Regions from separate parts of the Psychrobacillus sp. PGGUH221 genome, predicted to be linked through region 4. Evidence: riboswitches for the same ligand, from Rfam matches in the RefSeq annotation. Region 4 holds a riboswitch; each other region holds the start of a gene.
What was found. A riboswitch is a leader RNA that binds a small molecule or an ion and turns the genes downstream of it on or off. The one in region 4 is predicted to bind thiamine pyrophosphate.
Positions count from the first base shown of each region.

Region 1: linked by a shared signal. The riboswitch ahead of thiT (energy-coupled thiamine transporter ThiT) and the one ahead of PGC35_RS03795 (acetylornithine deacetylase) in region 4 are both predicted to bind thiamine pyrophosphate.
Region 2: linked by a shared signal. The riboswitch ahead of tenA (thiaminase II) and the one ahead of PGC35_RS03795 (acetylornithine deacetylase) in region 4 are both predicted to bind thiamine pyrophosphate.
Region 3: linked by a shared signal. The riboswitch ahead of PGC35_RS05260 (YkoF family thiamine/hydroxymethylpyrimidine-binding protein) and the one ahead of PGC35_RS03795 (acetylornithine deacetylase) in region 4 are both predicted to bind thiamine pyrophosphate.

Region 1 covers NZ_JAQMHQ010000008.1:224,392-231,967, reverse strand. Annotated here, with positions in the region: gene mreBH (rod-share determining protein MreBH) at 1-588, shown strand, start outside; gene PGC35_RS14960 (beta-class carbonic anhydrase) at 850-1,419, shown strand; gene PGC35_RS14955 (GNAT family N-acetyltransferase) at 1,520-2,065, opposite strand; gene PGC35_RS14950 (M3 family oligoendopeptidase) at 2,072-3,874, opposite strand; gene PGC35_RS14945 (TspO/MBR family protein) at 4,027-4,755, shown strand; gene map (type I methionyl aminopeptidase) at 4,786-5,535, opposite strand; gene thiT (energy-coupled thiamine transporter ThiT) at 5,706-6,287, opposite strand; TPP riboswitch at 6,350-6,441, opposite strand; gene PGC35_RS14930 (M20 family metallopeptidase) at 6,548-7,576, shown strand, end outside.
Region 2 covers NZ_JAQMHQ010000003.1:310,813-318,388, forward strand. Annotated here, with positions in the region: gene PGC35_RS07420 (TerC family protein) at 1-588, opposite strand, end outside; gene PGC35_RS07425 (hypothetical protein) at 1,217-1,345, shown strand; TPP riboswitch at 1,834-1,931, shown strand; TPP riboswitch at 1,994-2,092, shown strand; gene tenA (thiaminase II) at 2,169-2,699, shown strand; gene PGC35_RS07435 (hypothetical protein) at 2,700-2,858, shown strand; gene thiM (hydroxyethylthiazole kinase) at 2,839-3,582, shown strand; gene thiD (bifunctional hydroxymethylpyrimidine kinase/phosphomethylpyrimidine kinase) at 3,579-4,394, shown strand; gene thiE (thiamine phosphate synthase) at 4,384-4,941, shown strand; gene PGC35_RS07455 (hypothetical protein) at 4,890-5,003, shown strand; gene PGC35_RS07460 (3-oxoacyl-ACP reductase) at 5,015-5,776, shown strand; gene PGC35_RS07465 (serine hydrolase domain-containing protein) at 6,623-7,576, shown strand, end outside.
Region 3 covers NZ_JAQMHQ010000002.1:253,389-260,964, reverse strand. Annotated here, with positions in the region: gene PGC35_RS05275 (energy-coupling factor transporter transmembrane component T family protein) at 1-488, opposite strand, end outside; gene PGC35_RS05270 (ABC transporter ATP-binding protein) at 469-1,845, opposite strand; gene PGC35_RS05265 (ECF transporter S component) at 1,832-2,413, opposite strand; gene PGC35_RS05260 (YkoF family thiamine/hydroxymethylpyrimidine-binding protein) at 2,406-2,996, opposite strand; TPP riboswitch at 3,076-3,182, opposite strand; gene PGC35_RS05255 (2-hydroxyacid dehydrogenase) at 3,336-4,295, shown strand; gene PGC35_RS05250 (hypothetical protein) at 4,345-5,427, opposite strand; gene PGC35_RS05245 (ankyrin repeat domain-containing protein) at 5,452-6,186, opposite strand; gene PGC35_RS05240 (response regulator transcription factor) at 6,355-7,041, opposite strand; gene PGC35_RS05235 (sensor histidine kinase) at 7,043-7,576, opposite strand, start outside.
Region 4 covers NZ_JAQMHQ010000001.1:807,531-815,106, reverse strand. Annotated here, with positions in the region: gene PGC35_RS03805 (bifunctional metallophosphatase/5'-nucleotidase) at 1-783, shown strand, start outside; gene PGC35_RS03800 (DmpA family aminopeptidase) at 780-1,826, shown strand; TPP riboswitch at 1,895-1,999, shown strand; gene PGC35_RS03795 (acetylornithine deacetylase) at 2,096-3,373, shown strand; gene tenA (thiaminase II) at 3,395-4,078, shown strand; gene thiW (energy coupling factor transporter S component ThiW) at 4,096-4,617, shown strand; gene thiD (bifunctional hydroxymethylpyrimidine kinase/phosphomethylpyrimidine kinase) at 4,586-5,392, shown strand; gene thiM (hydroxyethylthiazole kinase) at 5,407-6,216, shown strand; gene thiE (thiamine phosphate synthase) at 6,206-6,820, shown strand; partial or broken gene PGC35_RS03765 (GNAT family N-acetyltransferase) at 7,029-7,435, shown strand.

The DNA.
Region 1 (7,576 bases), on a different contig from region 4:
GGTGCAGGACTTCCTGTAAATGAACCAGTTGCAAGCATGGTGGTTGATATTGGTGGTGGTACTACAGAGGTTGGAATTATCTCATTTGGTGGAGTTGTTGCTTCCAACACTGTAAAAGCTGCTGGAGATAAAATGGATGAAGCTATTATCAATTTTATTCGTAAAGAATATAATATTTTAATTGGAGAACCAACTGCTGAAGAAATTAAGAAAACAATCGGACATGCATTGGTGCCACATTCTGTAGAACAAATGGATGTAAGAGGAAGAGATGTTGTTACAGGCTTACCAAAAACAATACATCTTTCATCTACACAAATTCAAGGAGTTTTAGCAGAATCACTTGAAACTATTTTAGAAACTATTAGGGCTACATTAGAAATTTGTCCTCCTGAGTTGGCTGGTGATATAGTAGATCATGGCGTTGTATTAACAGGTGGAGGCGCTCTATTAAAAGATATGAAAGAGTGGCTTTCAACAGTTATTGAAGTACCTGTTCATATTGCCCCTGAACCTCTACAATCAGTAGCTATCGGTACAGGAAAATCATTTTTTATCTCTGAGAGAAAACAAAGAGTAGCAAAATAAAAAATTGGCGCTGTTAACATACAAGTTGTCATTGACGAAAATTCGCTCGCTTTCCACAGAAGTCCCGCTAATTTTCACGACAATAAAAATGACAATCATATTAATAGTGCCAAATAATAAAAAATGCCACTCAAGTTCTCTCTCCTGAGTGGTTTTTTTCATGAAAATTTATTAATAGTTATTACACTAAAAAACATAATAGAGGAAATCTCAGTTGCTTTCATATAAAATAATAATGTAGAAAATTGAAAGGGGAATTCCATGCCTAGTTTAAAAGAAATATTATCTTACAATGAATCCTTTGTACAAAATAAGTTGTATGAACCATTTTTAACAACAAAATTTCCAAATAAACGAATTGTAATATTAACATGTATGGACACAAGGCTCGTAGAAATGCTCCCTAAATCCATGAACTTTAAAAACGGGGATGTTAAAATTGTAAAAAGTGCTGGCGCTGTTATAAACCATCCGTTTGGTGGCATCATGCGCAGTCTAATCGTAGCAGTTTATGAACTTCAAGCGGACGAAATATACGTTATTGGTCACTATGATTGCGGTATGAGTGCTATTCAGACAGATAAAATCATCGGCAAAATGACTACAAGAGGTATAGATCCAAAAATATTTGATGTATTGAAGAATTCCGGGGTAGAAGTAGAAAAATGGTTAGAAGGTTTTTCTGATGTCAAAGACAGTGTTTTACATAGCGTCGATATGATTAGAAATCACCCACTAATGCTAGGTAGCGTACCTGTTCATGGACTCATTATTGATCCTAATACTGGTAGATTAGATTTAGTGAAAGATGGCAATCTCGACGTAAAATAGATTATTTCCCGGGAAATCGACAAAAACTGGTTATTCATCAATTGATGAATAACCAGTTTTTCGTTTTGGAAAGAATTTTTTTATAAATACTCTTACCCTTTCAGAAGTCCTCACTAATGCATGCATAAATATAATGATCTTCCCACTTACCATTAATATAGAGAAGACTTCGAAGTAATCCTTCTCGATGAAATGCATTGTTCTCCAAGACTTTAATTGACCCAAGATTTCTAGGTGATACATAAGCTTCTATACGATTCAAATGAGCATGTTCAAACCCAAACAATTTAACAAGGTGTACAGCTTCTGTTGCAATACCTTTACCCGTTAAATTTTCGTCTATTGAATAGCCTATTAGTCCACTAGAAAAAGGCATTCTTTTTAAGCTATACAATGAAATACTACCTATCATCCGATCGGTATCATGTTGAAAGACCCCAAAGCTGAATTCTCTTTTTTCATTCATTAATAATAGCGACTCTCGAATTTTCTCTCTTTGCACAGAGGTTGTATAATAATCATCTCGATGCAATGGTTCATATACAGCCCAATATTTTTTGTTTCTATAAACAAGATCTGCAAGATTGGGTGCGTCCTTTACATTTAATGTCCGTAAATAACATCTGTCACCTTCTAAATAGATCAAACATCGTCACCCTTTTGCATTAGTTAATTGAATGAACTCGTTTACATCTTGAATGCAAAGATTAATCCCTTTAATCCAAAATTCCTCTTCAGTAATATCTTCACCAAGATGCTTCATCGCTAAATCCTCTACTGACATTACGGCAGTATCTTGAAGAAGTGCAATATATTTTTCTTCAAAATTTGCACCTTCGTTAATTGCTTTCGCATATATACTTAATGAAAATAAATAACCAAATGTGTATGGGAAGTTATAAAAAGGTACCCCTGTAATATAGAAATGCAATTTAGAAGCCCAGAAATGAGGATGTGTTGTTTCGATTGCCTCACCGTATGCTTCTTTTTGAGCGATTTCCATCAACTCATTTAATCTTGCAGCTGAAACGATTCCATTTTTACGTTCCTCATAAAATCTTGTTTCAAATAAGAAGCGAGCATGAATATTCATAAAGAAAGCAACACTTCTTTGGATTTTATCCTCTAGTAAAGCAATCTTTTCATCGTTCGTTTTTGCTTCTTTTACCGCTGCGTCTGCTACAATCATTTCCGCAAACGTAGATGCCGTTTCCGCTACCCCCATTGCGTACTGACGATTCATCCAATGTACTGGTCTTAAAGCATATGAATGAAAAGCATGTCCCAATTCATGTGCAAGTGTAGAAACATTGGACATAGTTCCACTGTACGTCATGAAAATACGGGATTCTTCTGAAACCGGCATTCCTGTACAAAACCCTCCTGGGCGCTTGTTTGGGCGGTCTTCTGCTTCAATCCACCCTTTTTCAAAGGCATTTCTTGAAAAGGATTCTAATTTTGGGCCAAACTCTTTAAAATGCTTTAATATAAATTCTGCACCTTGTTGGTAATCCATTTTCTCGGTTGAAGCACTTACTGGTGCATCCAAATCATACCAATGCATACCTTCTTTTCCTAGCATTGTCGATTTTACATTTAAATATTCGACGAAAGGAGCTTTATTTTTGGAAATAGCACCCCACATCGCATCTAATGTCTCCTGCTTCATACGATTTATCTCAAGTGGTTCTTGCAGTACAGATTCCCAGCCTCTTTTTTCATAAATAGACAAACGGAAACCTGCTAAATGATTTAAAGTTTTAGCAAAAAATTCTTCTTTCTCTGTCCAAGCTGCTTCTAATACTTCAAATGCTTCTTTACGTGTAGTAGCATCTTCGTGAGAGCTTAAGTTATTAGCTTGACCTACTGAAAGTTCTTTTTCTACTCCATCCACTTTAACTTTTACTCTAATATCCCCTACCAACAAATCATATAGCTGCCCCCATGCATGGTAGCCATCTACACCAAGGGCTGTAATCATAGACTCTTCTTTTTCAGAAAGCATTCTCTTTGCTTCTTCTCTCCACTCATTTAGAACAAAAGAAAATTCGAGTAATTCATCAGTTTTTATTAATTCTGTCCATACCTCATCTGGTGTCCTGCTGATCGTTTGTTGTATGCCTAACAGCAAGGAAGAAAACTTTGCATAAATACTTCCTATCTCTCCTTCCAAAAGAGAAGCTTTTTTATCTGTAGTGTCTTGTGCTTGAAAACAACCAATAACTGCTCCAGCCTGAGATAAGTTAGTCGCAATGTCCTTTAATTCATCAATGATACTAACGATTTTACTTGCTTCCTGAACTGATGCCGGAGTGGTAAAACTTTCTAATCTTTCTCCAAAAACCTTTAATTTTTCTTTCACTTGATCTAAATGGTTTCGTAACTCTTTAGATTCACTTCCACCTTCAAAGAACACATCTAAATCCCATGTAATTGGATATACTACTTCTCTCATTATTTTTCCCCCTTAAAAATTCATACTAGTTCGAATTATATTATATCATGATTTTTATGTTCCGTTTATTCTGTATTTGCCATGAAACATTCACAAATCAATTTGTCGCAATAAAATTTCAAAGGTATACTATAATAATAGGAGGGATGCGTATGATTAAAATAATCATTTTGATTATAAGCTTGTTCTCTACCATCTTGGTAAATTTACTCGCAAATACTCTACCGATTAATCATCATACAACCGGAGAAATTTCAAATAGACTACCTTCATTATTTACTCCCGCAAGCTACGTATTTCTCATATGGATTCCCATATATTTATTACTAGCATATTGGATTTGGAATAATGTTAAAGAATTTAAAAATGGAGAGTCCATATCCACGATAAGAGTTATATTATTTGTTTGTAGCTCCATTTTAAATATTCTTTGGATTTTCTTGTGGCATTATGAGTTATTTTTATTATCGCTTATAGATATATTTGCTTTATTAGGAGTCTTGTTTTTATTTTATAAAACGTATTCTTCTGAAGAGCAATTATGGATAAAGCGGCTCCCTATTTCTATTTATTTAGGATGGATATTCGTCGCTACATTTGCAAATATCGACTACTATCTTACTTATGTAGAATTTGGTGGTTGGGGTATGACGAAATCACTCTGGGCTGTTATTTTCCTTACAATTGCTACAGCAATTGCATTACATTTTCGCTACCATTATAATGACCCGACAATCGTGTTAGTCTTTATTTGGGCGTTTTTGGGGATTGCCTGTCGACATATGTTAGATGAATTATTAATAACTGCCGCGTCCATTTTTTTAAGCTGTGTACTTATAGTAGGAATATTATTTATAAAAAAAATGCCTCAGAAATCATAATTTCCGAGGCATTTTACTATTTAATTTTTCTTAATCTAATTTTGTTAATAAAAGCGGGCCCTCTTTTGTTACGACAATCGTATGCTCAATTTGGGCAACTAACGATTTGTCTGGTGTCACGAATGTCCAACCATCTCCCGATTCTACTATATGTTCAGCTTTTTGAGAAATAAATGGCTCTACTGCTAGCACCATACCTTCTTTTAAAATTGTCGGATCCCAAGCATCATAATAATTGAGCACGTGCTGTGGAGCTTCATGAAGTGATTTACCAATTCCATGACCAGTAAGGTTCATAATGACGTGCAAACCATTTTCTTTTGCTTCTCTTTCAACCGCTTTTCCGATTTGATTTAATTTAGAACCGACTTTTACTTTTAACATCGCCCGGTTAAATGCGCTTTCTGCCACTGCACATAACTTTTCTTTCTCCTCATAACCTTCACCAACAACAAAGGAAATACCTGTGTCAGCAAAATAACCATCACATGAGCCTGATACGTCAATATTGACAACATCACCATCTTTAATGATACGGGAACCTGGAATACCGTGAGCAACCTCTTCATTAACACTTATACAAGTGTAGCCTGGGAAATCATACTCACCCATTGGACCTGAAATTGCTCCGTGCTCATTAAAGAGCTTACCACCAATTTCATCCAGTTCCTTTGTTGTAATACCTGGCTTCGTTGCAGCTCTCATTGCATCCCGAATTTCAGCAACAATACGACCTATTTTTTTTAAAGCTTCTAATTCTTCATTTGTTTGTACAATCATCTTTATAAGATCCCTTCTCATATCTAATGCGCCCCGGAGTATTTGCGTCTAAATATTATATCATGGCGAACGATTAAGTCCCTATCCAAAAATCTGCGACGTCCACCGAAGGCTTAACCTGTATTAGCATATTCTAAAACTGGTTAAACTGTACAACAATCATATCATATTTATGCTTTATTCGGCAGTATAAGGCGAGGAGCCTTTAGGAATAGTATCATACAAACGAATGCTGCTAGTAAAAATACTGGAATCATATAAGTAGAATTATAGATTAATGAATAAAGGATAACGTTTTGATCGCCAGCAAATTCACCAAAAAACAGAATACCAGAAGTCACATGTGCAAGATAGCGAAGAAATGCTGCAATAAAAGCTCCAATAATTACCGCAGTAGCCATTTTCTTTTTATCTTTGTTTTCATATGCCTTTAAAAAGGCAGGTCTAAGTAATCCTGCAAATCCTGCTACCATGAAAGCAATAAAATAATCAATTCCCACTTGTAGAATGACAACTTCCAATGATAATGGTGCTGCATAAAAACGGCCTGTTACTACTTGCAGCATTCCTATTAAAAATCCTGTTATAATGCCTGCGACTATCCCACGTCGAAAAGCTATTAAAATTACAGGAACAAGCACAAATGTGACTGTACCACCTTGTGGCATACCAAATCCTATAATATCCAAAATATATCCAAGAGCCGCAAAAATTGCGATTTCCACTAACAATAAAACGCGTTGATTTTTCATAGTAATCTCCTTTTTCGACCACAAAAAAACGACGTCGGGATAGACCCAGACATCGCGCGATTGTCAGTTTCCATCCACATCCCTACGCAAGCATGAACTTACAGGTTCGAAGGGTACTATCTCAGCCGCATAAGCGACGCCCCTTGTGGTGATAAATTATTTAGTTCGAGTTCATTGTAGCCCAATGAAATAAGTTATGCAACCCCCTGTTGTTCATTGTTATACTTATAAAAATATAATATGAAAATGGAGGTAAGTACATGATAGATTTATTGAAAGACTTAATTCGTATAAAAAGTGATGATGTGGATGGAGCAAATGAAGCACTTTTATTTTGTCAAAATTGGTTGGAAGAAAAGGGAATTGGTACAACTTTACATAAAAAAAATTCAAAGCTTATGCTTGTATCAGAAATCGGCGTTGGAAAGGAATGCATCATTTGGAATGGCCATGTTGATGTGGTTCCTGGCAACAAAGAGCAGTTTTATCCTTTTATAGAAGGTGACAAATTATATGGTCGTGGCTCTGCAGACATGAAAGCGGGAGTTGCTGCTATGATGCAAGCATTCTATGAACTTTCAAAAGCGTCAGATCAACTAACGAAGAGAGTCCAACTACATATTGTTACCGATGAGGAAACAAATGGAGAAACGTCCGAGTATTTAGTTGAACAAGGATATCATGGTGATTTCGTTATTTGCGGAGAACCAACTCACCTTCATATTGGCCTCCAAGCAAAAGGAATTGTCCAATTGGATATTAAAATGAAAGGCAAATCCAGTCATGGCAGTCGTCCTTGGGAAGGTATAAATGCAATAGAAGAAGCAATTGCTTTAGATAAAGAAATTCGACAACTCTCTTTTTTAACTGCTAGTAATAAATTTTATGATTATCCTTCTTTAAACTTGGCTAAAATACATGCAGGTGAAAGATACAATATCGTTCCAGATGAGTGTATCATAAGCTACGATATTCGCTATGTGCCTGGACAAGACCCAACAGAGATAATTCAAGAAATAACAGATGTTGCGCACAAACATTTCCCTGGAAATGAAGTGCTCATTTATGCCTCTGAGCCAGCGGTCACAACTAACGACAATAATCCCTATATTATTCAGCTACAATCCGAAACTACTATAAAAACAGGACGAGATACTAACTTATTTGGACAACACGGATCAGCGGATACCCGTTTCTATGCAAAAAATGGAGCAGGAGCTGTAGAGTTTGGTCCGTCAGGAGCGGATTGGCATGGAGAAAAAGAGTATGTCTCTATTTCATCCGTAGAA
Region 2 (7,576 bases), on a different contig from region 4:
TATTGCAAATGCAGCAATTTCGAGTCCTGGTCGTGAATTTAATAGTTTAACGAACAAGTTAGCTGCAAAACGCATAATGATTAGTCCAATCAAACCGCCCATAAAAATAACGAGGAACTTTCCACCATCTAACCCTCCAATTGAAGGGAGAGTTGTATTTGGAAGAGTCATGGCTAAGGCAACCGCAGCAAGAATAGAATCAATTGCAAAAGCAATATCGGCTAACTCAACTTTTAAAACTGTAGCCCAAAAACCGGATTTTTTCTTCTCTTTTTCCTCTATATTCTCTTCTTTCTTTTTAAAGAACAGTTTCCTCGCTATGTGATTAATGGCGATAAACAATAGATATAATGCCCCTATAGCCTGAATTTGCCAAACATCCACAAGAAATGAAATAATAAATAAAGAAGCAAAGCGGAAGACGAAGGCGCCAGCTAAACCATAAAAGAGTGCTCTTTTCCTTTCTTCTTCTGGTAGGTGTTTAACCATAATGGCTAATACCAGTGCATTATCAGCTGCAAGCAACCCTTCAAGAGCAACTAATAGTAACAATACCCATCCGTATTCAAATAAAATTGATAGTTCCAATCAAATCAATCCTCTCAAAAATCATTATTTTTTATACAAAAAGTTCATATCAGACGTTACAATAGTAAACAACTTTGATGTATAGTACATCCTTATTTCACCTTGCTGGAAATAAATTTATTATTCATTTTTCAACTCCAGTCTGTTTAGGATTTCTTTTAATGAGAGTTCAAGAATGTCTGACCATATTTTTTTGTAAACAAAAAACCTTTACCAGATTTGGTAAAGGTTTAAATTACAATAAAGACCTTTACTAATTAGGTAAAGGTCTTGCTAACAACAATATAGTTGCCAACAAAGCCGGGAAGGATAATCTTCCGAACTGACGACTCTGCTGTAAAAGCTACTCCCCTTTAGGAGAACTATTCATTAAGTTAATTAAAGTATAGGATTACTATACTTGATTTGTCAATTGAAAGCTTAACCTTTTTTTGTTACTTAGTTTGGGTTGCGTTACATGAACCTTCAATAAAAATAAATAATGTTTTAAAAGCGTTAATTTATGCTTGCCTGGCGGTGCTTTTTTAATTGTAGTAAGTAAAAGACATAGAAAAATGGAGAGTTCCATTTTCAAATCGGAAGTATCTTGGGTTGATATAAAAAAGAAAATCAAATAATAGAAGCATTGATGCAGAAGATGCCTCGAGAAAAAGTAATAGATATATTAAATCAACTACTACATATGCCAAATGAAAACTTTGATGAGCTGGCAGAATATTGCCATATACTAGATGAAAGAGAAACCACCAACCGTTAATTCCGAAGGTGGTTGTTTAGTTAGCTTATTGAACTAACGCGGCAGTTTAGTTCAATAAGCCAAATGCATTTTTGAAAATTTCTAATGCTTGATGTTTTTCAGCATTTAATAAAATTACTAATTTAGCAGGGGTGAAGCAGGATAGTATGTATGTATCAACAAGATATGTTCAAAGAACTAATTAGTTTTCTATTTCCGGAAGCAGTAAAGAACCTATAATTAAAATTACTTAATGTTTCACAGTTAACCCCAGCGAGTAAACTGTCCGCTTAGGGTTAACTTTATTAATTTTTAACTTCTTATGCAGTAGCTTGAAGTTAAATAACTGTTTTTAGTATACAGATTCCGAACTGCCTATACCGTTAATTGAATGTAAACAAGTTCCCAAAGCGGGATTTGGGAATATTTTTTTGACTATTTGTAGTGGTGTAGTAGTTTAAGATAAGCTTGTTAAAATCCATTTGTTTTGATACACTCAAGCTAATTAAATGCATTTGCAGGGGGACACATTGGTGTTGAGAAGGTAAAATCTGACCCTTAGAACCTGACCGTTAATACGGACGTAGGGAGCAAAGTACATACAAATTATGAATTTGTACTTACTAAGGCTCCGCGTATTTTTTACGTGGAGCCTTTCTTATGCAAATACTTTAATTGCGGGGGGACACTTTGGTGTTGAGAAGGTTAAAACCTGACCCTTAGAACCTGACAGTTAACACTGACGTAGGGAGCAATTAGTGGTGTAGTTTACACTTTTTTGGCGTCTCTATTTTTAGAGACGCCTTTTTTTTGCGCTTACGTCCACATATGAGGAGGACTATGTATGGAATTTTGTGAAAAAGTGAGGAAAGAAACGAATGTTTATTTTGAGGCAAGCTTCGAGCATCCATTTGTACGAGGCATTGCAGATGGAACTTTGCCGTTAGAGAAATTTAAGTTTTATATGCTACAAGATGCGTATTATTTAAAGCATTACACAAAAGTCCTGGCGCTTGCAGCAGCGAAAGCAACAAATGAAGAGGATATTAACTATTTTTTAGACACGGCACGATTTATTCATGAAGCCGAGTTGGAACTTCATCGTACGACGTTTAAGGATTTAGGCGTTACAGCTGAGGAAATTGAACAATTTGAAGCAGCACCTGCAACCTATAACTATGTGAGTCATATGTATCAGGCGGTTCATACTGGAGATGTCGCAGAAGCATTTGCAGCGATTTTACCTTGCCCGTGGCTGTATCAAGAAATCGGGCAAAAAATAAAACACGCTTCGCCTAATATACCGTTATATTGCCAATGGATTGCCCTATATGGATCAGACAAGATGAAAGAAACGATCGAAAAGCAAAAGTGAATGATGAATCGTTTAGCAGCAGAGCAACAGGAAAAAGAAAAATGGTTATATGAGCATTTTAAGAAAAGTTGTTACTATGAATGGCAGTTTTGGGAAATGGCTTGGACGATGCAAAATTGGATGCAGGAGGTGTATATCGTTGAGCCTGCAAAAAATTAATACACAAAAACCTCTTGTACATTGCATCACAAACTATGTCGTGGCGAATTTCACTGCAAATGGCTTGCTGGTGATTGGTGCTTCCCCTGTGATGGCTGATGCACAAGAGGAAGTAGCCGAAATGGCGAGTAAAGCGGACGCATTACTTCTCAATATTGGGACACTTAATGAACGCACCATTTCTTCGATGCAAGTGGCTGGCCAAAGTGCAAATACGCACCATGTGCCAATTGTGTTAGATCCTGTTGGTGCAGGGGCAACCGTTTTTCGTACGCGTACAACGCTTGCCTTATTACAACAGTTAAAGGTGAGCTTAATTTGCTGTAATATAGGAGAACTGGCTGCCATTGCCGGTGTCAATTGGCATTCAAAAGGTGTGGATAGCGGTTCAGGGAAACTCGATGTTGTACAAACAGCCAAAACCGTTGCAAGGAACTATAATTGCTTGGTCATTGTCACAGGAGAAACAGATGTATTAACAGACGGTGTTCAAGTGGCACTGATTACGGGCGGTCATGAAAAGATCACAAAAGTGACGGGCAGTGGCTGTTTACTTAGTGCGATTTGTGCAGCTCTACTTGCAAGTAGTACAGAGCCTTTTTCGGATTTAGCGAATTTAATTCGTGAATATAAACAGATAAGTGAATGGGCTTATGGGCCGATTGGTACGTTGCATGAAAATGTACTGAACCATTTAGAACGATTAGCGGAGGGAACAAAATGATTGCATGTACAATAGCAGGTTCAGACAGTGGTGGCGGCGCTGGAATTCAAGCAGATCTGAAAACATTTCAGGAATTAGGGGTGTTTGGCACATCGGTCATTACGGCATTAACTGCACAAAATACAACAGGTGTGCATGGGATTTTTCCAATAACTGCATCGTTTGTACAAGCACAGCTAAAGGCCGTACTCGATGATTTTGATGTAAAAGCGATCAAAACAGGCATGTTGTTTGATGCAGGAATTATTGAAGGCGTAGTTGCGTTGCTGAAAGAGCAGCAAGTTCCGTTAATAGTGGACCCCGTCATGATCGCAAAAGGAGGCGCTAGTTTGTTACAGCAGCAGGAGATACGTGCGATGAAGGAACAATTATTACCGATTGCAACCATTTGTACCCCGAATATCCCAGAAGCAGAGGTACTAACAGGTCGAACGGTCCAAACGAAACAACAGATTGACCAAGCAGCGGGCGAATTATTAGCGTTAGGCGTACAATGTGTTGTCATGAAAGGCGGGCATCTAGATGGAGAATTGGCGACTGATACGGTGTATTGGAACGGCGGGCATTTTACGATGACAACACCACGTGTACAAACAAAAGATACGCATGGCACAGGCTGTACATTTTCAGCAGCCCTTACGGCACAGTTAGCGAAAGGCTTATTAATGAAAGAAGCCATGATCGAGGCAAAGAAATTTATACATTTAGCCATTTCCAACCCTTTATCTATTGGTCAAGGTCATGGACCTACCAATCATTTTGCGTACAAATGTGCAGAAGGAAAATGCGAGGTACTGATTTATGAATCGTAATATGTTGAATGTTTATTTTATTATGGGAACGCAAAATAGCAAGGAGCCTCTTGAAACACTTGAAAAAACATTGCAAACAGGTATTTCTTGTTTCCAATTCCGTGAAAAAGGAGAAGGCTGTTTAACGGGTGCAGCTTATGAGGCGTTTGCGTTTGCCTGTCAAAAACTGTGCAAAGCGTATAACGTGCCCTTTATTGTGAATGACGACATCGAATTGGCACTAAAAATGGATGCGGATGGGATTCATGTGGGGCAAGATGATGTGATTATCACCGAATTTCGCACACTTGCCAAAGATAAAATTGTGGGGGTTTCTGTACATAATGAACAGGAGCTAGCCCAGGCTGTAAGAAACGAAGCTGATTATGTAGGCATCGGTCCCATTTATCCAACGAAATCAAAGCATGATGCAAAACCACCGGCAGGGCTCGATTTTCTACAAACTGCAAGAAAGCAATACCCGGATTTTCCGATTGTATTGTCGGGATTGGGGGCATTGATGAACACAATGCTCACAAAATTCGAGCAAGTGGAGCTGATGGTGTAGCGGTTATTTCTGTTATTTGTGAAAGTGCAGATTTAAAAAAGACGATACAAAAATTAAGTTAGGAGAACGACTAATGGAACTAGATAAACAAACCGTATTAGTTACGGGCGCAAGTAGAGGTGTTGGAGAACAACTCGTTCGAGCATTTGTTAAAGAAGGGGCTAATGTGGTGATCAATTACTACAAGAGTCAAGAAAAAGCTGAAGCATTGGCAAAAGAGCTCGGTAAGAAGGTAATCGCTTTACAAGCAGATGTACGCAATCAACAAGAAGTGCAGCAAATGGTCGAAACGGCAAAACAACATTTTCATACGCCGATCACTACCATTGTGAATAATGCATTGATTGATTTTGAATTTAACCCTCTGACGCAAAAAAATGTGTTTGAGCTTCAATGGACCGATTACAATAAACAATTTGAAGGAACCATTAAGGGTACCTTGAACAGTATTCAAGCATGTATTCAGGATATGAAGGAACTAGGATTTGGTCGTATTATCAATATTGGGACAAACTTATTTCAGCATCCGGTAGTAGCTTATCATGAATATACAACAGCCAAAGCAGCATTGCTTGGATTTACACGTAACATGGCGAAAGAGGTAGGTGCGTATGGCATTACAGTTAATATGATGTCTGGTGGACTCTTAAAACAAACGGATGCAAGTAAAGTGACGACAGCAGAAGTATTTCAAATGATTGAAGCCACAACACCTTTACAAAGAGTGACAACCCCAAAGGAGTTAGCGGACGTAGCGTTATTTTTTGCATCTCCATGGGCACGTGCCATCACTGGGCAAAATTTAGTTGTTGATGGTGGTTTTGTTATGGATTAGAAATGAACATACAAGGCGTTTTTATATGCTATCGAAATTATGAAATAGAAATTTAAACATTGAATATCAACAAGTAAAAGTTAAGAATAATCAAAAGGTGTCTATTAAGAACTGGTTACAATTTATTATTGTGTCTATTCAGCTGTTATAGTTATGAATTTTATTTATAATAGAGATAAAACGCTTAACAATTGGTTAAGCGTTTTATTTTGTTTTTATCGGTACCATTCTTCAAAAGCACTTCAAACTACTTTCATATGTCTGACGAATGCGATTATTGTATGTATCCTTTTCAATTAATTAGCCCGTTAGTTAAACAAAGAATGTTACCAAACCATCGTTTGGTAACATTCTTTGCTTAACGTTGTAAATCCGCATAAATCTGACGGGACCCCCATTAGGTCACCCCCTATGAATAATATAAATAAACATACCGTATTAAGATATTTTAAATGCGAAAATTCCGAATTTTCTCTATAATCTTGATCAAATAACTGGTGCTTTACTTCAAGAAGGAGTAAAGCCTTTTTTTATTAAACTAAAGCAGCAGGTTAGCTCAATAAGAAAAATTTTAAATTAGAAAAAAGTGGTTTTATAAGGATATGTTTTTGTGGACTATTTTCAACGCTAATTATTAAAAGGGGTAAGGTCACTACCTAAAGTAATCAATACTCCGATTAGAAAAGTGATTCATTCATCCTTTTTAACATTGTTATTTATTGTAAAAAAGAATTGATAATAATTTTATAACAAATTATTCTTAATACATCAATATTGATTAATCATTTTAACGAAAGGAGTGGATTGATATATTTGACGTCAATATGTCAATACGAAGAGGTAAGAATGAATAAAAATCCTATTTCTAACTTTGAAGATTTAATAAAAAAAGAATATTCCAATATAGCAGGCATTGCTATTAGAAAAGATGGAAGTTTGATTTATGAAAAATATTTTGATGGGTACACCAAAGATGATGTATTGCATATAGCATCTGTAACAAAAAGTATAATATCTGTTCTTATTGGTATTGCAATAGATAAAGGATACATTAAAAATATAGAACAGAAAGTATTAGAATTTTTTCCGGATTACACAGTTAGGCGTGGCGAAAAAACAATACAGAATGTCACCATAAAAAATTTAATGACAATGACTGCACCATATAAATACAAGGCGGAGCCATATACAAAGATTTATACAAGTGATGACTGGGTAAAAGCTACATTGGATTTGCTAGGGGGAAAAGGCGGTATTGGAGAGTTTAAATATTCTACCGTTGGCACACATATTTTATCAGGTGTTCTTAAAAATGCAACTGGTCAATCTGTGATTGATTTTGCTACTGAGAGCTTGTTTAAACCTCTTGAAATCAAAGCTCCTAATAATGCATTTATACAAAATAAAGAAGATTATTTTGCTTTTCTTAAGGATAAATATGTAACTGGTTGGGTAGTAGACCCTAAAGGTGTAAACACCGCCGGTTGGGGGCTTACTTTAACGCCACAGGATATGGCAAAAATAGGTCAGTTATATTTAAGTGGAGGTTTATGGAACGGTAATCAAATCCTATCTTCTAAATGGATAGAGGAAAGCACAAAGGAAAAAAGTCGATGGGGAGAGTTGTCTTATGGTTACTTGTGGTGGATTGTTGATGATTGCTATGCAGCTTTGGGGGATGGTGGAAATGTAATTTTCATAAAACCCAAAAAGAAAATGGTAGTTACTATTGCTTCTCGCTTTATGCCACGTGCCAAAGACAGAATTGAATTGATTAAAGAGCATATTATGCCATTATTC
Region 3 (7,576 bases), on a different contig from region 4:
CCGATCTGTGTAAATTCGTCTTTCAAAACCGGTAAAAACTGATAACCTACCATAATGCCATAAGCAATTTTAGGAGAGAGTCTTAATTGTTGCATCAAACTCAACACAAACGTCACAGGATTTGTCGTCAACGCAAACATTAAGGACAAGCTAGAAAATGCTAATACACGAAAGCTTAAGGACATTGCCTGATTCAATTGTGTTTCTGTAAATTCAATACTCCACAATGACCAAATAACTATTCCCGATTGATCTTCGGAAAAAACAAGTGTAGTCCAGAAATAACCGATTGCAGTTATAAAAAATGGAAGCATGAATAACGACCACTTCTTCCAATTAATCCGGCTAAACAATATTTGCAGCACAAGCACTCCACCCCAAAATACAAGGGGAGTCCAAGGGTCAAAATAAAATGCCATCGTTAACATACAGACGGTTATTAATAAAAACTTCACGGAAGGATTCATTTTATGCAAAGCATTTCTCATAACTTAACAATCCTTTCGGAGGAAGCAAATGGTGCTCCAATAATAAACGTTCATTTTTCCAAACATCACTCGCTGGAAACTTCCCCGTTAAACGTCCATCGTTCATAAGTAAAATCGAATCGGCTAGACAGTAAGCAAATTCCATATCATGTGTAACGATGACAAAAGTTGCCCCTGAACGAGCACGCTCATCAATTAATTGAAATAACTCAGATAATGCTGCAGCATCCTGACCAGATGTAGGTTCATCCATTAAAATAACCTCTCGTCCGTCACATAGCATCGCGGCAATAGCCACTCTACGCTTTTGGCCGTGACTTACTGCAAAGGGATGTGCCTCTGATACTGACTGGAGCTGCAATCGAGTAAGTATTTCTTCTGCATTACTGCCTCCGCCATAAGCTACTTCATCACGTACACTTTTCGTAATAAATAAAAACTCGGGAGATTGCGGAACATACCCTAAAAAACTTGGTTCCACCTTTCCGCTAGTGGGAATTAACTGACACAGTGCCTTCAACAAAGTGGACTTACCGCTACCATTTGGACCTGCTAAAACAGCAATTTCCCCTTGCTTTAATGAAAAAGAGGTTTCTTTTAAGAAGGGCTGAGCTTTTATTTTACTGACAACTATTGATACATCTTCTTTCAAGCTGTTTTTTCTTCTTTCTAAGGGGGAACTCGACTTTCCTTGAATTAATGGAATACTTCTATCAAAAAATTCTCCCCATAAATCCAAACGATGCTCTATAGCAACTATTGTCATTTTTCTTTTCATTTGTAAACAATCCAACCACTCAACATATTTTTTCGCAGCATATGGATCTAAATGAGAGATTGGTTCGTCTAGCAACAAAACTTCAGGCTCCATGATGAGTGCACAAGCAGTTGCAATGCGTTGTTTTTGACCGCCAGAAAGCTTTTGAATAGTAGCATGTCGAAATTCACTCAAGTTAGTTAGCGTAAGTACTTCACAAATTCTTTTGTCCATCTCTTCCTTGGGAACATGCAAGTTTTCAAGGGTGAATGCTAGTTCTTCCTCTACAGTTTGCATGCAAAATTGTGCATCAGGATCTTGAAAAACAGTCGCAATACGATGATTTATTTCCCCGGGAATATATGAAGTACTTTCTTTTTCAAATAATTTAACAGAGCCAGTTAAAATTCCATCGCAATTATCAGGAAACAAGCGATTACATAAATAAAGTAATGTCGTCTTTCCACAACCACTTGGACCTGTAATTACTACACGTTCACCAGCTTGAATAGTAAATGTAAGCTTGTTCAATATCCATTTGTCCTCATCGGGATAACGAAAACTCACATCTGTAAACTGAATTATGTCATGCACGAACATCACCTTTATTCGAGCGAGAAATTGCATAGCCTCTAAGCGAACCAGTAGCAAGTAGTCCGTCCGACAAAGCTTTACCACCAACACCAGCTATAAGTGCACCGCTTAATATTCGAATACCGAACATCAAAGCCACATATCCAGTGCTAAATACAGTAAACCCTCCTAAAAAGTAACCATATACAAAACTGAAAACGGATGATCCGATACCTGCAAGCATCAGTACCCAAAGGTCGAAACGTTTATAGCGTGTTGCGGCAAACACTGCTTCGGCACCTAGTCCCTGAATAACCCCTGAAAGTATTAATCGAGGTCCTACAGCATTTCCTAGTAACACTTCAATCGCCGCTGCAATCGTTTCTGAAATGACAGCTGCACCAGGTTTACGAATGATATACATACAAATGATTGATACGATAAACCAAATACCAAAAATCCACTCATATGCTATCGGACCAATAAATCCTGACCAAATATTACCGATATGAACAAATAATAAATATACAATCCCAAACACAACAGCAAATAAAGACATAAGGACAATCTCTTTTAACTTCCATGACTTAAGCATTCAAAATACCTCCATGCGAAGGACTATTTATACTCATCGAAACAGTCATTACCAAATGCTTATATTCTTCTGAGCGAGCATGTGTGAATGTTTCTTCGTAAAATGCAAACACATCATGAATATCCCCGTGAATACCACTTGCATAATGCATGGATTCATTGAAAACACCTCGTTCTTTTGCACGCTCAACCTCTCTATAAATCACATCCATATAATTTGGGTTATTCATCGGATAAAGTGCAAATTGAGATGACACATATTGCTTTGTCGTGTCTTTATTTGCAACTTCATCTCCTTTATCTAAATAGACATCCCCAGCAGTATCTCCAGGGCAGCCAGCAGAAAAGGTACCCGATAAAGCAATGTGAACACCTGTCTTAGCTGCATGCAGTGTAATTGACTTTGCGACATTGAACACATGCACCTGTTTTCCGCGAATGACAGTTGACACATCGTCTGTATGCATCCACACATTCGATGTATCCGTTTCCCGAAGCGCTCCTTTAATAACTGAAATAAAATCATTGGTCATCGGATGTAAAGAAAAACGAAATCCGACGATAGGGCTTAAACCACATTGCATATAAAAAACCTCCTAAAATTTTTCATAAAAAAAGACTACATCCGTGAAGATGCAGCCACTTATCCAATATGAAAAAAGTCGGAAAGTCACCGCACTTCCTCACGCAGGTATTATCCTGATCGAGTTATAAGGGATCGGAGCAAAAAGCTCGCATCTCAGCCATAGTGGGCACCCCCAGTGCAGAAAACGGTATGTAGTTATACAGATTTTTGTTCAAAACAATCTGTTTTTTTTATGTGCCCCCAGTATACCCTATGAAACTATCAATGTAAATGTAGTTGCAAAATTTCCTTCTTTCGTCCATGCTTGAACCATCAGAAATAGTTGGAGGGTGCTAATTTGGATAAAATATTTATAACACGAAAACTACCAGACGAAGTAGTAAACCCATTAAGAGAAAAATTTGACGTGACGATGTGGCATAGTGATGAGATTTCGATGACCTATGATGAAATAAAATCACAAGCGAAAGATACACATGCGATTTGGACAGTACTTTCCGATAAGGTAGATCGTGCATTAATTGAAAGTTTGCCAAACCTAAAAGTAATCAGTAATTTAGCGGTAGGATATAACAATATTGACGTTGAGGCAGCGAAAGAGCGTGGAATAATTGTGACCAATACACCAGGTGTATTAACTGAAACTACAGCAGATCTTGCGTTTTCTTTACTTCTAGCTACTGCACGACGCGTGACAGAAGCAGAACGGGATCTTCGAGCAGGTAAGTGGATATCATGGTCACCAATGCAGTTAACAGGAATGGATGTATTTGGTGCAACACTTGGAATTATTGGAATGGGACGTATTGGGGAGGCAGTAGCGAGACGAGCGAAAGGGTTTGATATGAAAGTTCTCTATCACAATCGCTCTCGTAAAATCGAAGCGGAAGAACAATTCGGGTTCACTTATGTAGAGCTCGATGCATTATTACAAGAATCGGATTTTATCGTTTTATTAACGCCATTAACTGCTGAAACAAAAGGGTTGATTGGTGAACGTGAACTAAATCTTATGAAGGAAACTGCAGCAATTATTAATGTGGCTCGCGGAGGCATTATCGATGAAAAAGCATTGTATGAAGCTTTAACAACTAATAAAATTTGGGCAGCTGGCCTTGATGTATTTGAAGTAGAGCCGGTGCCACTAGATCATCCTTTACTAACGTTGCCGAACGTGACAGTATTACCGCATATTGGAAGTGCGAGTATTCGAACAAGAATGGCGATGATGCAAATGAATGCAGATGATATTGCAGCTGTTTTGGAGAATAAAGAGCCAAAGAATAAAGTAATATAAAAAATACCAGATCAGAGCGATGTAATTGCTTTTGATCTGGTATTTCGTTTTACTTGGCTATTAAAGTTATATCATTGGCTGTAGCCCAGTTGTTCAACGGTGCAACTGTGTACTTTACTCCTGACTTTAATGTGTTATCAGTAATATCGAAGATTCCGACTGCCCCTTGACGAGAAGAGAAGCGATATTGTGCTTGTACAATGCTGCCATCCTCCCCTTGTAATTGGACGCTGCGACCTGCAAATAGCTCGATACTTGGGTCTTTATCTAATGTTAGTTCGAATGATTTTTCATCGATTGCTTCTGCTGATTGGATCGTGAGTGGTGCAAATTCTTCTCCTATAAAGGTTGGATTTTTGATTTCTCCCCAATCAGATGTAACCGTATATTCTGTACCTGGCGTTAACGATTGCCCTTCTGGCAGACGGAATTTGGGTGCTTGTCTACCATCAGCTGCTTGCGTGAAAGGAATATATTTCGCTGTTATTTTTTCTCCATTATCTGATGTTATTGTCACTGTACGATCTCTTAAGGAAGAAATCACTTCATACTGATTTCCATTTTCATCTTTGTTTTCATCATCTACTTGAAAAGAAAGATTCCCTCTACCAGCTCGATATGCTTCAATAATATTAGCATAATCTGTTACACCATCTTCTTTAAAAGACTCTATTTCAATGGTGTCATTTGACACTTGCATGGTTTTACTTATATTAATTTTCTCTTCACTTGCCTCAAAGGATTGTTTTTCACCGCCTTTAAAGCTTAATGTATATGTTGTACCTGGTTTGTGAATGGTAACAGGAACGATATATGTACTTTCCGCCCCGATTTTTAGCCTAGGAACATTCACGATACTCATATCATGATCAAATTTAAAATTTTGTTTAATTGTATCCAAGTTTTCTGGATTAACATCATCCTCTGACAGTGGCTGAGAGAAGGTAATTTGTAATGTCATTGCATTTAATGGTTGTAATTCTGTAATCTGTGCTTGTGTGACGTTTTGTGTTTCCTTTTGAGGTTGCTCTTGCTTTTGATTGCTTTGCTTAGTTTGTGCTTCATTATTACACCCAGTTATTGCAAGCGTTAATCCAAGAAGTATAGGTGTTAATATTTTTGTTGATTTCATCTTGTCATCTCCTAAGTAACTAATTTATAATGCTCCTGCTTTTAACAAAATTTGTTCCAATTCTTTAAACTCTTTTTCACGAGCATGCTGTAATGGTGTTACCTGATTATTATCTGGGATGTTCACGTCAGCTCCATGATCTATGAGCAATTGAATTGTTTTCTGTTGGGTTTCATTTCCGTTATTCAAAATGATTGCTTCTAATAAAGCAGTCCAACCTAGATTATTAATATGATTCACATCAATATTAGTACGTGTTAAAAGTTCTTCGATTACATCTACGTATCCATGTTCGGAAGCTGGAATCAAAGCAGTGCCTCCATATCGATTAGTAATGCTTGGATCAGCTCCAGAATCAATCGTCAGCTTCAGAATTTCAAGATATCCTTCTGCGCCAGCGTATAGGAAAGGATTGTTTTTCATGTCATCTTGAATGTTGACATCTGCACCCGCGTCAATTAGAAACTTCGCAGTCTTCACATCGTTGTTATAAGTTGCAATCATAATACTAGTTCGTCCGTTTGCATCCTGGACATTAATATTAACGCCATCCTTCAAAATACTTCTAATTTTATCAATCTCTCCACGGTCAGCTGCTTGAAATAATTCTTTCTCCATTTCTTCTCCCACGATTTCACTTCCCCTATCTTGTTTGATGGATCTTTCCCCTATATTTGATACACATCCTTGAAGTGTGAGAACCAACCCTGTTATTACCGCCAACCATATCTTACTTTTCCTCTTGGTTGGACTTCTCATTTAGTTTTCCTCCTTAAAAATATTTTATAGACTTCTGCCTAAAATCATCCTAACCTACGATTTTAAAATCCATCTAAATAATTTCTTAAAAAAAGATAAACTTATTCATAACATTTCTTAATACAATTAAAAAAACCGTTACTAAAACCTAAGTAACGGTAGTAACGCTTAAACGTTAAAGCGATATCCTGCCCCCCAAACGGTTTCCAATAATTTTGGGTGTGCAGGATCTCTTTCGATTTTGCTACGAAGTTTACCTATATGGACAGTCACAGTAGAAACATCTGCTGCTGAATCAAAACCCCATATATTCTCATATAGTTGCTCTTTGTTCAATACTTGGTTCGGGTGCATCATAAGAAACACTAAAAGATCAAATTCTTTTGTAGTAAACGGTAAATCTTCTCCATTAATATTAACTTTTCGTGAGGATTTATCGATAGAGATACCATGTATGAATATCGTATTTGATTTGGTTGGGCTCCCGGATAAGCGTTCATAACGTGCTAAATGCGCTTTAACTCTAGCGACCAATTCACTAGGGCTAAAGGGTTTTGTTATATAATCGTCAGCTCCTAAACCGAGTCCTCGAATTTTATCGATATCTTCCTTTTTAGCGGAAACAAGCAATATCGGGATATTCTTGACTGCACGTATTTGCTTGCAAATATCAAAACCATTTATCCCTGGAAGCATGATATCTAGAATTATCAAATCATAGTTACCTTTAAGGGCGCGTTGAAGACCTACATTCCCAGTATGTTCAATGTCTACATTGAAATCATTTATTTCTAAATAGTCTCTTTGTAATTCGGCAATACTCACTTCATCTTCAATAAGTAAAATATTTTTCATATTATCTCCCTTTCTTTAAGGAAAAGAAAACATTCGTACCTTTTCCGAATTCACTAGTTGCCCAGATATTTCCTCCATGCTCTTCAATAATTTGTTTTGAAATCGCTAGACCTAAACCACTACCGCCTAAACGTGTATTTCTAGATTGCTCTGCTCGGTAAAAACGATTAAATACATAGGGAAGAGCAGACGGTTCTATACCTTGGCCATTATCAGCTATTTTTACAGTAATGTCATTTTCTCCTTCATAAAGGGAAATGGTTATATTCTTTTGATCTTTATCCATATACTTCACACTATTGTTGATTAAGTTGACCAACACTCTTTTTAACTTCTCCCTATCTGCAGTAACATACATTGGCTTGTGCATTAGCTCAACGTAAATCTGAATTCCTTCTTGGATTAATTCCAGTTGAAGTTCATCAACATAATCTCTCATATATTCCGTTAGTTCGATTGTTTCATAAGAAAATGGTTCCTTTTTCAAATCTAACTTGGAGAATAAGAATAGCTCATCTATCAAAGAATCCATGTC
Region 4 (7,576 bases):
AATATTATTATGAACAGTGCTGGGAACTATGGGGAACATTTAGGAATACTAGAACTAGAAATCAATGAAGGTAAGGTGACACTACTTCACTCTGCTACCATTTCTTCAATAGATGTGGAAAAGAATGAAGGAGTGCTTTCTATATTAAAATTGAATAAAGAAAAAGCAATTGAAGTATTGAGTCAGCCTCTTTATCCATTAGAAAAAGCTTTATGGCATGATGTTGTGGAAGAAAACCCTTTAACTAATTTAATAGCAGATGGGCTAAAGGATATGCTACATTGTGACATTGGTTTAATCAATAGTGGTATTTGTAACGCTGGAATATTCCATAAAATGACGAATAAAAAACTGATCGAAGTATGCCCGTCTCCATTAAATCCAACTTCTTTTAAAATACAAGGGAAATATATTAAAGAGGCTTTGGAACAATCACTTGATGTTCAAGCTTGCTTAGCGGATGGACGTGGACCTGGTTTTAGAGGGAGATTTGTAGGGCGATTACATATAGCAGGAGCTGAAATTGAATATAAAGAAGGAAAGATTGATACAGTTTTTGTAAATAACAGACCACTTGAAGATGAAACCTGGTACACAGTGGCTAGCTCAGATTATTTACAAAGAGGTTCTGGATATCCTTGTCTTGCAAACAATCGAAACGAAAAATATCGGCCCGAGGAAATAAAAGATGTCATTCGTATTTATGCAGATCAGAGTGGTTTTATTGAAAAAGCATACAAGAATAGATGGAAGGACTTATCAAAAGAAAGGGTATTCCAATGAAAATAAGAGAAAGAGGAATTGTAATTGGTCGTCTTCCAGTAGGAGAAAAAAATTGTATTACAGATGTTAAAGGTGTAAAAGTGGGTCATGTAACACTTAATATTCCTTTAGGTGAAGGGGAGCATGCTTGCACTGGAGTGACAGCAATACTGCCGCACGAAAAAAATTTATTTAAACAAAAAGTGGTAGGAGCTAGTTATGTATTAAATGGATTTGGAAAAACAACGGGTCTTGTACAAGTAGATGAATTAGGACTTATTGAATCACCTATTATGTTAACCAATACGTTTGCTGTACCAGCAGTAACCCAAGGAACATTGGAACATATGCTAGAGGGCAATCCGGAAATAGGAGACACTACAGGAACGATTAATATAGTAGTGGGGGAGTGCAATGATAGTAGATTAAACTCCATTCGCAAATTACCGATTCAGCCGAAGCACGCAGTAGAGTGTATTAAAAAAGCTTCATCAAATGTCTCTCTAGAAGGTGCGGTTGGGGCAGGAAAAGGCATGATATGCTTTGGCTATAAAGGTGGAATAGGTTCTTCTTCTCGACTTGTAAAAGAAGAACATAGCAACTTAACCTATACACTTGGTTGTATAGTACTAAGTAATTTTGGGAGTAAGGATGATTTTCAAAGTGACAACTATAAAGTTGTAAAACAGAAAGAAATTACCGATTTTCTTAAACCAGCTGATGGATCGATTATGATTGTTCTGGCTACAGATGCTCCGCTGAGTAGTAGACAGTTAAAGCGATTGGCGAAAAGATGTGGTATCGGGCTTGGTAGAACAGGAAGTCATTTTAGTAATGGAAGCGGGGATGTTGTCATTGCTTTTTCTACCGCACAGAAGATTCCTCATTTCTCATCAGAAAATATAGAAACAAGAGAGCAATTGAGAGATGATCAACCTATAATGAATAGTCTTTTTCAAGGTGCAGCGGAAGTTACAGAAGAGGCAATATTAAATTCTTTGTCACAGGCTGAAACAACGGCTGGGCGTATGGGGAATACCGCATATGCTTTTCCTTTTGATTAAGTTTAAGAAAACAATCTTGTAATTTTTAAGTCCTATGGTAAGATTTAAATGCAATTAATAACTAAATAAATGACTGCTAGGGGAGCCTTTGTTAGGCTGAGACACATCGTTGATGTAAACCCTTTGAACCTGATCTAGTTAATACTAGCGGAGGGAAGCAGCTGGGACCCCTACTGTCGTATGTTTGATTAATTATGTAGAAAACAGCCGCTTTCCGTTTATGGAGAGCGGTTTTTTGTTTTCAAAAATAATGGATGGAGGTAAGAAGGATGACACAAATACTAGAACTACAAATTTCTAAAGTAGTAGATGGACAGAAAGAGCAGCTTTTACAAATACTTGCGGATTTAATTGGTTTTCAGACCGTTAGTCCGCCAGCGAGAAATACGGTGGATGCACAAATGTATATTGCTCGCTTTTTAGAGGAACAAGGATTCCAGACTGATAGCTGGGAGGTTTATCCGAACGATCCTAATGTAGTAGCCACCAAAAAAGGAAGCGATGACCAAAATTTTAATAGCTTAATTATTAACGGTCATATTGATGTTGCAGAAGTGGGTGATATCAGTGAGTGGACGGTGCCAGTATTTAATCTGACAAATAAAGACGGAAATGTTTATGGCAGGGGAACTTCGGACATGAAGGGTGCGATAGCTGCAACATTATTTGTCACTAAACTATTAAAAGAGATGGATATTAATCTAAAAGGGAGCTTACAAATACAATCTGTTATTGGGGAAGAAGCAGGAGAGGCTGGTACTCTTTCGTGTGTTGAAAAGGGCTATACAGCTGATTTTGCACTAGTAGTAGATGGAAGCAATCGTCAAATCCATGGACAAGGTGGCGTAATAACTGGATGGATAACAATAAAAAGCAAAGAGGTTTTCCATGATGCGATGAGGATGAAAATGCTTCATGCAGGAGGTCTAGTTAAGGGTGCTAGCGCAATTGAAAAAATGATGAAAGTAGTTGCTGGTCTTCAGGAGCTGGAACGTCATTGGGCAGTAACGAAAGAATATCCAGGGTTTTCACCTGGAACCACTACCATTAATCCCGCGGTTATTGAGGGAGGGAGACACGCTGCTTTTGTGGCCGATGAATGTCGACTATGGATCACCGTTCATTTTTATCCAAATGAAACGTATCAATCAGTAGTACAAGAAATAGAAGAGCATTTAAATAATGTCGCAATGGCGGATCCTTGGTTACGAGAAAACCCACTACAATACCGTTGGGGTGGCAAATCGATGATAGAAGAACGTGGCGAAGTATTTCCCGCATTAAAAATGAACGCTGAACATTCAGCAGTTCAATTGCTTGGGCAATGCCATGAAGAGATAGAGAAAGTGCCGGTCGAAATTGGAATGTCTAAATCTGTGACGGATGCAGGATGGTTAGGTGGAGCAGGTATTCCCACTGTTATATATGGACCAGGTAAATTGGAAGAAGCGCATTCTGTAGATGAAAAATTAAATGTAGAGGAGTTACTAACATTTACAAAAACACTCTTATTATTTATTTATCGATGGTGTAATACAAAAAAATAATTATTACCGGAGGGAAATTTTATGATATCTACAAAGAAATTTAGTGACCGATTATTTGAGAACGCTAAACCTATTTGGGAAAAAAATCATCAGCATCCTTTTGTACAAGAGTTGGGAAAAGGAACGTTGTCTGAAGAGAAATTTATTCATTATATGAAACAAGATTACGCCTATTTACTCGACTATTCTAAGTTGTTTGCGGTAGGAGTTCAAAAATCACTTGATTTAGAGATGATGTCAAACTTTTCTAAAACTCTTCATGACACCCTGCATTTTGAAATGGATTTACATCGTACGTTTGCGGCAGAGTTTGGTATTACTCCGGAAGAACTGGAATCTACGAAACCTGCACCTACCAATTTAGCTTATACGCGTTATATGTTAAATGTTTCTCAAAATGGCTCGCTAGTAGAATTAGTTTCCTGTTTACTTCCATGTGCTTGGGATTACTGGGAAATAGGGAAACTATTGCGCAAACAGTATGGGGACACCTTGTCCATCAACAAGTACGCAAAATGGATAGAAACTTATGATTCAGAGGAATTTGCAGAAGGTGCCAAGTGGTTAATACAGTTGATGGATCAGTTAACAGAAGGGAAATCGGAAAGAGAACTGGCTCGCATAGAAGAACATTTTCAAATGACCTCTAAGTTTGAGTATTTATTTTGGGAGATGAATTATCAATTAGAAAAGTGGCCGATTTAAAGGAGAAGCAGGGAAAAATGAACAAAACTAGGAAACTAACATTAACATCACTAATTATCGCTATAACGACGATATCAAGCCATCTCATATTTATACCAGTAGGTTTTGCAAAAATCTTTCCGATCCAACATTTTGCAAATGTACTCTTATCGGTTTTACTAGGACCATGGTATGCGCTTGCAGGTGCATTAATTGTATCCACTCTACGAAATTTGTTAGGAACAGGATCTATTTTTGCGTATCCTGGGAGTGTTTTTGGGGCGCTATTAGCAGGTCTTTTATACATGAAAACGAAAAATATTGGATCAGCATTATTAGGAGAGGTTATTGGCACAGGTATTATCGGCGCTATTGCTACTTATCCAATAGGAGTTCTTTTATTTGGAGGAGAGCTAACATTATTTGGTTTCGTTCCATCTTTTATGTTTAGTTCGTTTACAGGTGCATTACTAGCGTTTGGTTTATTGAAGGTGATGATGAAAAACAGAGTTATGGAGGGATTGATAAATGAAAACAGCGCTAACAATAGCCGGTTCTGATTCGGGTGGAGGTGCAGGTATTCAAGCCGATATTAAAGCTTTTTCTGCAAATGGAGTATTTGGCATGTCCGCTATTACCGCAATTACAGCTCAAAATACTAATGAGGTTCGTTCTGTTCAGTATGTTGATTTGAAAATGATCCAAGAACAAATAGAGTCGGTTTTTGATGATATCCAAGTGGACGCAGTGAAAATCGGTATGCTTGGGAATGCACAAATTACTCAAGTTGTAGCAAATACCTTAAAGAAATATTCCCCTAAATTTATTGTTGTTGATCCAGTAATGGTCTCGAAAGGTGGGCACTATCTATTAGAACAATCTGCTGTAGAAGCTTTAAAAAGAGAAATATTTCCCCTAGCGTCTATTTTGACACCGAACATTCCAGAAGCAGAAGTATTAATAGGGGCAACCTTGAAGACGGAAGATGACATGTATTTAGCGTGTGAACAAATTAGAAGTATGGGAGTTACAGCTGTGTTATTAAAAGGAGGTCATTTGAGTGGTCCATCAAACGATCTTTTTTACGACGGTAAGGATTTTCATTGGTTAAAAGCGGATAGAATTGAGACGAAAAACACCCATGGAACTGGATGTACATTATCATCAGCGATTACTGCAAATCTCGCCAAAGGGTCAACCTTATTAGATGCGGTTACTTTAGCCAAATGTTATATAACTACAGCGATAACACATAGTTTTCCATTAGGTTCTGGTCATGGGCCAACAAATCATTTTTATGATCTTTACAAAAAATCAAATATGATAGCTCGGTGAGGGGGGAATTGAAAATGAATAAAAGTGTAGTAAGCAATCTTTTTTCACGCTTAAGAGAAAAAAATCCACTCGTACACCATATTACAAATATCGTAACTGTAAACGATTGTGCAAATGTGACGCTTGCTATAGGTGCTTCTCCTGTAATGGCAAACAGTGTAGAAGAGGTAGAGGAAATGGTTCAGTTAGCTAATGCACTAGTGCTTAATATAGGAACAATACAAGCTGAGATATTTACAGCTATGATTTTAGCCGGAAAAGTGGCAAACGAGAAAGGGATTCCGGTCATTTTGGATCCAGTTGGTGTTGGAGCAACCGCTTATCGAAGAAGAATAGCAAAAGAACTAATACAAAAAGTAAAAATAAGTGTTATTAGAGGAAATGCGAGTGAGATGTACTCTCTCATTAGAGAAAATGGAAGAACTAGAGGTGTAGATTCTACTGATATTTCTTTAGATAGAAAAATACTTGCCGAAAAAGTAGCGAATTTATTTTCTTGCATAGCAGTAATAAGTGGTGAAACAGATATAGTATCAAATGGCTTAGAAACGGTGCAAATTACAAACGGGGACCACTGGTTAACCAAAGTGACTGGTACTGGATGCATGACTACTTCTTTAATAGCATCTTTCACTGGAACGACAGCCGACTATTTTTCGGCAAGCATAGCTGGCATGTCTGTAATGAGTTTAGCTGGGGAGAGAGCGAAAAAGAGTATTTCTGAGGAAGATGGGATTGGTCATTTTAAAGCTCAATTGATGGATGAAATTTTTCATATGAATGAAGAAGTATGGGGAAAAGAGGTTTCTATAATTGAAACATAATATGACATTATATTTAGTGACAGAAGAATCGATTTCTATAGATTCATTCCTAACAGTTGTGGAACAGGCTATTAAAGGTGGGGTAACAATTGTTCAACTCCGGGAAAAAAATAGCTCTGGAAGAGACTTTTATGAAAAAGCAAAGGCATTAAAGGGATTACTAGATTATTATCAAATACCTCTTATCATTAATGACCGTATAGATATAGCAATCGCAGTGAAAGCGGCTGGGGTCCATGTAGGTCAGACAGACTTACCGATTTGGATAGTGAAAGAAATTGTACCTTCTTCGTTTATAATTGGAGTTTCTGTGGCAACGCTCGAAGAAGCAAAAAATGCTGAGCTTGAAGGCGCTAATTATATAGGCGTCGGCTCTGCTTTTCCTACTGGTACAAAAAGTGATGCAAAGCTTTTAAGTAAGGGTGTCCTAGAAGAAATAACGAAAACTGTTTCCATTCCTGTAGTTGCAATAGGGGGTATAACACTTGAAAATGTATCTTCGTTGCAAGATAGAGGAATTGCTGGAGTCGCTGTAGTTTCAGCGATAATGAAGGCGGCGGATCCCTTTTATGCTGCTCAGCAGTTTAGACTGAAACTAAAATAAGAATCTCCATTGAAGTTAAGTAGATCAGGTATCGTTGAGAAACAATAGAATTACTAAATAAATTGTTATAAATGAAAGGAATTCTATACTTTAAGTAGAATAACATATAAGTATTTCTTATAAAGCTTGGAGGTAATACTTTTGTTACTTTACTTTTGATATATATCATCTGTCTAATAATTTAATTTAAATTAGGAGCTGATATATAATGATTTACAAGAATTCGCTCGAGGGTATTTCATCTGATATGTTAAAGGGTTTTTTTGTAGATTGGCCGAATCCGCCAAATCCACAAACTCACTTAAAGCTGTTAAAAAAGAGCAGTAAAGTGATTATTGCTATTGATGATAATACTAATCAAGTAGTTGGATTTGTTACCGCGATAAGCGATGGGGTTCTTTCTGCCTACATTCCTTTTCTTGAAGTTTTACCAGAGTATAAAAGTATAGGTATAGGTAAGGAATTAGTAAATCAAATGCTCATAGAGCTTGAAGACATATATATATGATTGATTTATGCTGTGACGATGACTTAGTTCCTTATTACGAAAAGTTCGGAATGACGAAGACAAATGGAATGATTTTGAGGAACTATAAAATGCAATCTGGAAGTTAAAATAATTTATGCAAGAAAAAGTGCTTGGCTATTTGTCCAAGCGTCAGACTTTAGGTAGACTCTGGATTTTGAGTTTATCTATAGTCTTTTTTCTTTTAAGATAAAAATATGATAAATAGAATTGGGATTCCGCTTCCGGCG